Regions from separate parts of the Arthrobacter sp. zg-Y40 genome, predicted to be linked through region 2. Evidence: predicted binding sites of a transcription regulator. Region 2 holds the regulator's gene; the other holds the start of a gene.
The links. Region 2 encodes LexA, which represses DNA repair genes until DNA is damaged. Its sites were predicted from a motif close to TCGAACANNTGTTCGA; they were not measured.

Region 1 (4,848 bases), on a different contig from region 2:
GCCCCAGCTGGGCGAAGTCCCGGCACACCAGGGTGAAGTGGTGTTTGTCGTCCAGCTGCCGGATCTGACGGATACGTTCCAGGCCCTCCCTGTTTCCCAGCTGGACGCCCAGGGCGTAGCAGGAGTCGGTGGGGTAGGCGATGAGTCCGCCGGAGCGGAGCATCTCCACGATCTGGTTGATGGACCGCGGCTGCGGATTCTCGGGGTGGACGTCAAAGTATCTGGCCATGCTCAAAGCCTACCGGGACGGCTTGGCTACGCAGCCCGGAGCGCATAGGCGAGCGCTGACTCGGCCACGGATAGTTCATCACCAGTCCGGCCGACATCGGGCAGCGGCGCCGGCAATCGCGTTCCCGGTCCTGGCGGGGCGCCGGGCAGGGGCGGAGCAGCAGAGCAGTGGGTGTGGCCGGTGGGTGTGCGGGTTTCCACGGTGTGCGTTTCCACGGTGTGCAGAGTGTGCCCGGGCTTGTCCGGCAGCAGCACCGTCCGTGCCGACCAGCCCGGTGCTTCCTTTGCATGGTTGCATGCTTCGCACAGGCCCTGTCCGTTGTCCCCGGTAGTGGGTCCGCCGTCGCGGTGCGGCCGCACATGGTCAATGTGCCGAATGGGTGCGCCGCACCAAGGCATACGGCAGGTCTGGTCCCGAGCGGCTATGAAGCGGGCCAGGGAAGCCGGAAACAGCCGCGCGCGGGAATCCATTGCTACCAGCTCGCCGGTTTTCGGGGCTGTGTACAACCGGCGAATCCACCTCCGGGCGGTCTTGTCCGCCCGCCTGGCCGAAGTGCTTTCCGCCTGGGCGTCTGCGCGCCCGTCTGGCGCGGTTGCCCCCGTCCCCGGTACGTCCGCCGCCTTGCTGGCGGACCAGGTCCCTTGCCCACTGGGCCGGAACCGGACCGTACCCGGGCACAAGTGCCGGTTCGGACTCGCCGGCAGGCAGCGTTCGGTCCGTCATGACCAACTGGACCTCTACCCCCATTCGGCCGGCATCGGCGTGGCCCGTAATGCGTTCAACCAAGGTGTCCGCCATGATTTGCCCGCGTCCGCGGCTGTCTCCGGAAGCCCGCAGCCGGTCCGCCTCGCGTGACAGGGCGGCATAAACGCCCACGCCCTGGCTGACCGGCAACAGTCCAGTCAGGTAAGTCATGGTGTCCGGGGCAGGACGGCACGAGACGAAGCGTTCCGAAGCGGCCTTGGCGGCCCGGTTTACCGAAGTCTGCGGATCCAGCCGGTAGCCGGCAGCCTTTGCCCGGGCGATGATCTGCCGGTCCCCGAGGGTCTCCAGTACCTTTGGATCCCCGGCGACCTCGCGGTCCACGGTGCGCCGGTCCGCAACGCTGAGACACGCAGTCTCACGTACGAGCAAGGTGGCGCGCCATTCACTGATCAGTCCGCGGCTCAAAGCGTCCAAGGTGCAGGGCATCTCGGCGGTGAGCGCTTTCGCGAAACCCAAGAGCCTGCCGCCCCGGTTGGCAGATTCCCTGCGGGCCAGCGCTATTTGGCCGGCGATACCCTTGCCCAACTGTTCCCGCGGCAGGCCGGACAACTCCTGCTTCTGCCGGTGCAACGCGTCAAACGCAGCGGCGGCACGCGCCTGGGCCGCCGCCGAGGGAAGCCACCCACCCGCCCACCAGCTCGGCGGTAACCTCGACGGCGACCGCAGGAGGCGTCTTGGAAGGTGGGGTGGAAGCCTCCCGGCGTTGAGGAAGAGGTGCAGAATCTTCGAATATGTGTTCGAGTCTATTTGTCCCTGGATTCGAATGCGAGAGGAAAAATACCTGACCTGCTACCCGTTTTCCGGGATAGAAATTGCTGGCCTAGATTCGCCATGAACGACCGCGGCTGCCTAGCTCAGCGGACATCTCCTCCACAGCCCCTGCGAGCGCCGCCAAACCCTTCGGTCCAACGTGGCCTTCCCCGTCTATCACCGTCAGTCGGCTGGAGGGCCAAAGCCGGTGCAGCTTGCAGGCGGTGTCCACCGGGCTGCCGACATCCTTCCGACCATGGATCAGCCGAGCAGGTATGCCGTTGAGCTCGTAGATCCGCGGCAGAATCGCCTCGGCGCCCGGGAGGAACCCGTCCTGCGCCCAGTACCGGGTCACCAGGAGGGCGAAACTCACCAAGCTGCGCTCGCCGTCGAACCGGGGAGCAGCGGACGCGGATGTTTTGGAACCGGCCGGCCCCGCTGTTTCCAGAGCTGCGACGGCGGATTCCCACCGGTCCCAAGCTAGCGCCGCAGCGAGGGCGTCCGTACGGTCCGGACCTGCCAGGCGGCGGGCATAGGCCTCCACTGTCCGCTCATACGGCAGGGCGCGGGCATCCCTGATGAACTCCTCCAGGGCCTTCGGGCAGAAACGTCCGACGTCGCCGGTGATCCAGTCGATTTCGGCACGGCTGGTGGTCGTCACCGCGGCCATGGCAAGGCCCAGCACCCGGTCCGGATGCCGGAGGGCATATGCCATGGCCAGGGTGCTGCCCCAGGATAGTCCGGTCACGATCCATGCAGGGAACCCCAGCTCGGCCCGCACGGCTTCGATGTCCTCGATCAACTGCTGGGTGGTGTTCAGGTGCAGGTGCGCCAAGTCGTCTTGGACGACGGGGGTGCTGCGGCCGCATCCGCGCTGGTCTATGCCGACGGTGAAAAAACGGGACGGATCGTGCCGCCTTCGGTAACCGCCGGACCCAAGCGAACTGCCGGGACCGCCGTGCAGGTACAGGACCGGGATGCCGGCCGGATTGCCGCTCGCTTCCCAGTAGATCCGGGCGTGCGGTACGGCTACCCAACCGCTGCGGTGCTGGCCCTGCTGATTCCCCATCCGACTAAGGTACGGCACGCACTTATTTCCCCATGCCCCGCCGCAGCTGCCGGACGGAGTGGGCTGCGGTCTTGAGCCGGGTGCCGGAATACGGGATTCCCCCGCACAGCCGCCGGGCCGCCGCAAGCCACACGCACACAGCCCGCTCAGCAACCCAGGCGGGCGCCCACAGTGCCGCCGTCGGCCCGAACACGTGCGTGCCGCCGTCGCGCCGCCGCCCGTATTCCGCCGCTGCCACGGCCGCTGCGCCAGAGGGCAGCAGCCGTACCGGCCGGCGCAGGCACCATGCCAGCACCGGAAGGAGCGCCAGCTCTGCGGCGAACCGCACGGGCTGGGCCAAACCGTCGTAGGCCTGCCGGACGCGCTGCCGCAGGAAGTGCCGGGTGGAGCAGGGGAGCCTGGCCACAAAGAGGTCATCGGCCCGTACTTCCACACCGCCCGCGGCCCGCACCGTCCGCAGCAGCTCGAGGTTCTCGAACAAAACACCGCCGCTGTAGCCGCCCGCCCGCCGGAGAGTCCCGGCCCGCACCGCCATGGTCCCGGGATAGTCCGACCCGAAGGCCCGGTTCAGCAGTGTCCGGCCGGTGTCCCATTTCGCGTGCCACGGCAGCGGGGGCGGGAAGTAGTTCTGCGGGCGGACGACGTCGGCCCCCTCCAGCAGTTCGAGGATCCGGGACAGTCCTGCCGGAGTAAAGCGGACGTCGTCGTCGGCAATGACCAGGTTGGCGGCCTGCGTGAGGTCCAAACCCGTCAGGACCCCGTCCACCTTCCCGTTGCGGCATTCCGGATGCTTGGGCCGGCAGTGCCGCACTGCCGGCGGGAAGGCGCGGGCGTGCGAGGCAAAGTGCTCGACGTCCGAGCCGTCCACCACCAGGACCGGCAGCTGCACGGCCAGCTCTGCCAGATACCCGCACAGCTCGTCCAGTCCGTCGTCAGTGCTCCATTTCAGCGGCAGGATGTACTCAGCGTCCAGCACGGGGCGGGCTTCCATGGCAGCGAAGATAACCCCACCGCGGTTGGTAAGCAACCTTAGTAATTACCGCGTGTCCCCGTGCGGCCGGCCGGCCCGGTCCGTAGAGTGGAAGCAAATGGAGGAACCCGACTATTTCGCCGGAGACTCCCGCAGCATGCGTGAACGGCTGCGGCGGGGGACCTGTTAGGAACGTATGCTCTTTATCCTTGGATTCAAGACCGTTGCCCGCGCCCTGTTCTCCCGGCCGGCCACCTGTCAATACTGCGGCGCCTATGCGCCGCAGCAGGTGGAGGAGCGCGCCAACCGGCTCACGCTGTTCTTCATCCCGGTCCTCACCACCAGCCGCCGCTATGCCTTCACCTGCTCCAACTGCGGGCAGAGCACCGGGATCAGCCGCATGCAGAAAATCGCGCTGCAGCGCGGCTAGAACCCGCAACGCCACCTCCCCGAAACCGTCCCGGGACTCTCCGTGTGTGCCCGGTGTCCCCGGCGCGCCGGAAAAATCAATAGAATGAATTAAGCACAACAGCTGCCGGCCCTGTTCTGGCCGCACCACAGACTTCCGGAATGCCGCCGTACGGCTGCCGTTCCACCCTGCAATTTGATCCCCGACGAAAGAACTACATCCGTGAATAGAACACCTGCCGTCCTCAAAGCCCCCCGGGAACTCGCCAAGGGAACCATGCGAGTGATGAACCTGGGCGGCCTCGGCGAAATCGGCAGGAACATGACCGTTTTCGAATTCGACGGCAAGCTCCTGATTGTTGACTGCGGCGTGCTCTTCCCTGAGGAAGAACACCCCGGCGTCAACCTGATCCTGCCCGACTTCACCGCCATCCGCGACCGCCTGCAGGACGTCGTCGCCGTCGTGCTGACGCACGGCCACGAAGACCACATTGGCGGCGTGCCGTACCTGCTGCGCGAACGTTCGGACATCCCCATTGTCGGTTCCAAGCTGACGCTGGCCTTCATCGAGGCCAAGCTGAAGGAACACCGGATCAAGCCCAAGCTGATCCAGGTCAAGGAAGGCGACCGGCGCACCATCGGCGGCTTCGACCTGGA
Region 2 (4,848 bases):
GGCTTCCAGCAGCCCTTCCCAGACGGCCCGCGGATTCTCCATCCCGCCGAACAGGACAAAGTTGGCATCCGACGGCGCCGGGGCCAGTCCCATAATGGTGAGTTCCCGGACGATCCTGTCGCGCTGGGCCTTGATGTCCTCAACGTTGGACAGGAGGGCATCGGCGTGCGTCAGGGCTGCGTTGGCCGTGGCCTGGGTAATGGCGGAGAGGTGGTACGGCAGCCGGACCAGGCGCAGGGCGTCGGCGATCTGCGGCGCCGCGGCCAGGTAGCCGATCCGGGCCCCGGCCAGGGCGAAAGCCTTGGACATGGTCCGGGAGACGATCAGCCGCTCGCGTCCGGGCAGCAGCTGCAGGGCGCTGGGGGTTTCCGTGTGGGAGAACTCCGCGTAGGCCTCGTCCACCACGACAACTGCGTTGGAGGCGGCGCCGGCATCGTAGGCCGCCTCGATGGCGTCCAGTCCCAGGGCGGTGCCGGTGGGGTTGTTCGGGGTGCAGAGAATGATGATGGTAGGTGCCTGTGCCCGGACCTGCTCCGCCACGGACTGCGGGTCCAGGGTGAAGTCGGCTTCCCTTGTGCCGGTGACATAGGCGGTTCCCGTGCCGCTGGCGAGCAGCGGGTACATGGAGTAGGTGGGCGGGAAGCTCATGGCCTTCCGGCCGGGGCCCCCGAAGGCCTGCATGATGTGCTGCAGGACTTCGTTGGAGCCGTTGCCAGCCCAGATGTTTTCGGCGGTGAGACCGTGGCCGAGATAGTTCGCCAGGTTTTCCCGCAGCTGGGTGAACTCGCGGTCCGGGTACCGGTTCAGTCCGGCAACTGCCGCCTGGACCTCGGTAACGATCGCTTCCCTTACATGCCGGGGCAGCCCGTGGGTGTTTTCATTGACGTTCAGCAGGATCGGCACATCCAGCTGCGGAGCTCCGTACGGGCTCAGGCCGCGGAGGTCTTCCCGCAGGGGAAGTCGGTTCAGGTTTTCCAGCTGTTCACTCACCCGTACAGCTTAAGGCGCTGCGGCACCCGGCGCGGAATCCGGTGTCCCGGCATGAAGTTCCGGGCTAGGAGGCGACGGGGATGTAGAGCTGCCGGCCGGCCGGGACCGTGGCGTTTTCCAGGTTGTTCAGTTCCACGATGTCCGCAACGACGTCCCGGGGATCCCGCTCCGGTGCGTATTCGGTGGCGAGGGACCACAGTGAGTCGCCGGTGGAAACGGATACCTGCAGGGTGCGTGTAGTTTCCGGTGAGTTCCCGGTGGCCATGGCAGGGGCGGTGAAGAAACCCGCAAAGACCAGAAGTGCAGCGGTGGAGAACATCAGGGGTGCGCCCACCAGGACGAGCCGTCCGCGGCGGGTGAGGCGCAGCGGTGCCTGGCTGCGCGCGGCAGCGGAGGCGCCGGCCGGGGCACTGGGACGCACCGAAGCGTTGGGAAGTACGTGTACTGACATGTCAATACCTTTCCGGTCCGATGAGCAGCTCCCGCGCCGTCCGGACAATCCCCGGCAGGACCGGGTATTGCGCGGGGCTTAGAAACTGCATTCGAACATCTGGTGGATCCTGCGAGGTGTCACAGGACCATACTCGAACATACGTTCTAAGTTGTACTCGAACATTTCTAGCACTTATCTACGAACATTGTCGAGACTCGCTCGAATATATGTTTGAAAAACTTGCCGCGCTCCCTTAACGTTGAACCTGTCGGGAAAGCGGTGATACCAACTAATCACCCGGCACTGACAAAACTGAGAAAACCGGGAAACCGGGAAAAGCGACAAAACGGTACGGCCAGCACCGCAGGCACGGCCGGCACATAAAGAAGAAGCCATCGGGTCCGCATCCGCGGGCCTACCGTGAAGGGAAGCCGACGTGGCCCGTGTTACCAATGGCAGCACCCCCGCCCCTGCCGCGCCCGCTCCGGCAGTGCGCACCAAGGGCCTCACCGCCCGGCAGACTAAGATCCTCGAGACCATCCAGCGCTCGGTCAGTACCAACGGCTACCCGCCCTCTATGCGGGAAATCGGAGACATCGTCGGTCTGGCCAGCCTCTCGAGCGTTACCCACCAGCTGAGCCAGCTGGAAAAGCTGGGGTACATCCGCCGGGATCCCAAACGGCCCCGGGCCATGGAAATCCTGGTCCCCCTGCTGCTTCGCGACGCGCCTTCAACCCGCCGCAGCGCATCCGGTTCGCCGGACGGTTCAGCGGCGGAAACCGGCTCAGGGTCCACTGCGGGGGCAGCATCCGGCGCCGGCAGCTCACATGTCTCCGACCTCACCACCGCGATCGACACGGCCATGGTTCCGCTCGTGGGACGCATTGCGGCCGGCGGGCCCATCCTGGCGGATCAGCAGGTGGAGGAAGTCATTCCCCTGCCGCGCCAGCTTGTTGGCCACGGCGACCTGTTTATGCTCCGCGTGTCCGGCGACTCGATGGTGGACGCTGCCATTTGCGACGGAGACTGGGTGGTGGTGCGGCGCCAGCCCACGGCAGAGAACGGCGATATTGTTGCCGCCCTGCTGGAGGACGAAGCGACGGTCAAGACCTTCCGCCAGCGCAACGGCCACACCTGGCTGCTGCCGCAGAACACCCGCTATGAGCCCATCCTCGGCGACGAAGCCACCATCATGGGCAAGGTCGTATCGGTCATGCGTTCTCTCTAGGGCTGCACGCAGCAAAACAGCACCAATAAACAGCACCACTAAATACAGCGCCGCCGGCTCCCTGCCGACGGCGCTGCTGCGTTCCTGCCTCGCGCTTCCCCCTGGACGGGGCCCGGCCTAGGTCCGGGTGCCTGCGGGCTGAGCTGAAAGGCGTTCAAGGGCCTGCAGCACCACGCCGCGGTCCGTGGTGGACCAGAACGGGGGCAGGGCAGCCCTCAGGAAGCTGCCGTACCGGGCGGTGGCGAGCCGGGAGTCCAGGACGGCCACCACCCCCTTATCGCCGGAGGCCCGGATCAGCCGGCCAGCGCCCTGCGCCAGCCGGACGGCGGCGTGGGTTGCCGAAACACTCATAAAGCCGTTGCCGCCTGCCTTGGCCACCGCACGGGTGCGGGCCGTCATCAGCGGATCATCGGGACGCGGGAACGGAATCCGGTCCATGATGACCAGCCGGCACGAGGCACCAGGGACATCCACGCCTTGCCACAGGGACATGGTTCCGAAGAGGCAGGTCGCGTCGTCATCGGCGAACTGCTGTACCAATGCGGACATGGTGGACTCGCCCTGGCACAGGATCGGGAAGTCCACCCGTGTGCGCAGGGCATCAGCCGCTTCCTCGGCTGCACGCCGGGAAGAGAACAGACCCAGTGCGCCGCCGCCGGAGGCCTTGATCAGCGCCTCAATCTCGTCCAGTTGCTCCGGGGATGTCCCCCGCCCCGGTTTAGGCAGGTCCTTGGCTACGTAGAGGACACCCTGCCGGGGGTAGTCAAAGGGACTGCCGACGTCGGTGCCGTTCCATTTCGGGGCACCGCTGCCCAGGAGTCCCAGGGCGCCGGCCACCGGACCGAATTCTGCTCCGATGGCCAGGGTGGCGGAGGTCAGGACCACGGTGTGACCGTCGAAGAGCCCTTCGCGCAGCCGGCCGGCAACCGACAGTGGGGCCACGTTGATGGTGGGCGGTGAGTCTTCTTCGGGCGCCGTGTATCCGGCGCCGGGAGAGAACGTGCTGGGGCGCGATGCCCAGACCACTTCACCGGAGTTGCCGGCATCAAGAATGCGGTCGCACATTTCCTGCACGGCCATGAGCCGGGAACGGGCCATCTGGCGCCCGCCGTCCACGTTCTCGCCGTCGGGCTTGGAATCTGACAGCGCTGTGCGGGCCGAGTCGCGTACGTGCCCCAGGACCATCTCCTGGTCCTCGGACAGTCCCGCGGCCAGCAGACCGGACGGGACCGGTGCGAAGACCTGGTCGAGCGCGCGGCCGGCAGCGGCCAGCGGCTCCAGGGCGGCGGAAGTGTGTTTGCGGGCTGCGGACACGGCTGCGGAGATAACGGTCCCGGACAGCTGTCCGGTGACGGCGCCGGTGACGCGGTCCTGCAGCTCGTGGGCCTCGTCAATGACCACCACGTCGTAATCGGGCAGCACGGCCAGACCCTCAAAGGCGGCGATGGCCAGCATGGCGTGGTTGGTGATGACAAGGTCCGCCACGGCCGCTTTGGCCCGGGCCTGCTCGCTGAAGCACAGTTCCGCCACGGGACACTTCTGCGCCCCGAGGCACTCCATGGAGGTCACGGAGACTTGGCGCCAGGCCCGGTCGCTGACACCTGGCAGCAGTTCGTCGCGGTCCCCGGTTTCTGTTTCCTGTGCCCACTCCTGCAGGCGGACGACGTCGCGCCCCAGTGCCGAGGTGGGTCCCCCGGCGGGCGCTGGGTGGGACACCGCCTGCTCGTGCATAAACAGCGTTCCCGCCTCGTCTTCCTCGGGGAACCCGCCGCCGGTCTTGTGGACGCAGACGTAGTTACTGCGGCCCTTGAGCAGGGCGACATCCACTTCCCGGGGCAGCTTGGGTGCCAGGGTCTTCAGCAGGCGCGGCAGGTCCCGGCCCACAATCTGGGACTGCAGGGCCAGGGTGGCGGTGGAGACCAGAGCAGGCTTGTCGCTGTCGAGGGCATGGGCAATCAGCGGAACCAGATACGCCAATGACTTGCCGGTGCCGGTGCCGGCCTGGACCAGCAGGTGCTCGCCGGACTCGATTGCCTCCGCCACCTGCCGGGCCATCTCGTGCTGGCCCGGCCGGTTCTGTCCGCCCATGGATTCGACCGCCGTGTCCAGCAGCTCCAGCACCTGCTCCGGCCCCTGCTGCGTCTTCCTACCCATGGGTTACGAACGGCTCCAGCTCTGCAGCGAGTCCTTCACGGAC

Region 1: LJ754_RS09640 (DUF222 domain-containing protein) is a predicted target of LexA. The motif match lies at 1,720-1,735, and genes of this name have one in related genera.

What each region holds. Positions count from the first base shown of each region.
Region 1 covers NZ_JAJFZS010000008.1:482,358-487,205, reverse strand. The annotation lists gene LJ754_RS09645 (L-threonylcarbamoyladenylate synthase) at 1-229, opposite strand, end outside; gene LJ754_RS17040 (hypothetical protein) at 256-588, opposite strand; gene LJ754_RS09640 (DUF222 domain-containing protein) at 593-1,564, opposite strand; gene LJ754_RS09635 (alpha/beta fold hydrolase) at 1,815-2,813, opposite strand; gene LJ754_RS09630 (glycosyltransferase) at 2,836-3,804, opposite strand; gene LJ754_RS09625 (zinc-ribbon domain-containing protein) at 3,980-4,213, shown strand; gene LJ754_RS09620 (ribonuclease J) at 4,469-4,848, shown strand, end outside.
Region 2 covers NZ_JAJFZS010000015.1:35,604-40,451, forward strand. The annotation lists gene LJ754_RS15465 (histidinol-phosphate transaminase) at 1-990, opposite strand, end outside; gene LJ754_RS15470 (LysM peptidoglycan-binding domain-containing protein) at 1,055-1,441, opposite strand; gene lexA (transcriptional repressor LexA) at 1,860-2,651, shown strand; gene LJ754_RS15480 (ATP-dependent DNA helicase) at 2,769-4,805, opposite strand; gene hflX (GTPase HflX) at 4,798-4,848, opposite strand, start outside.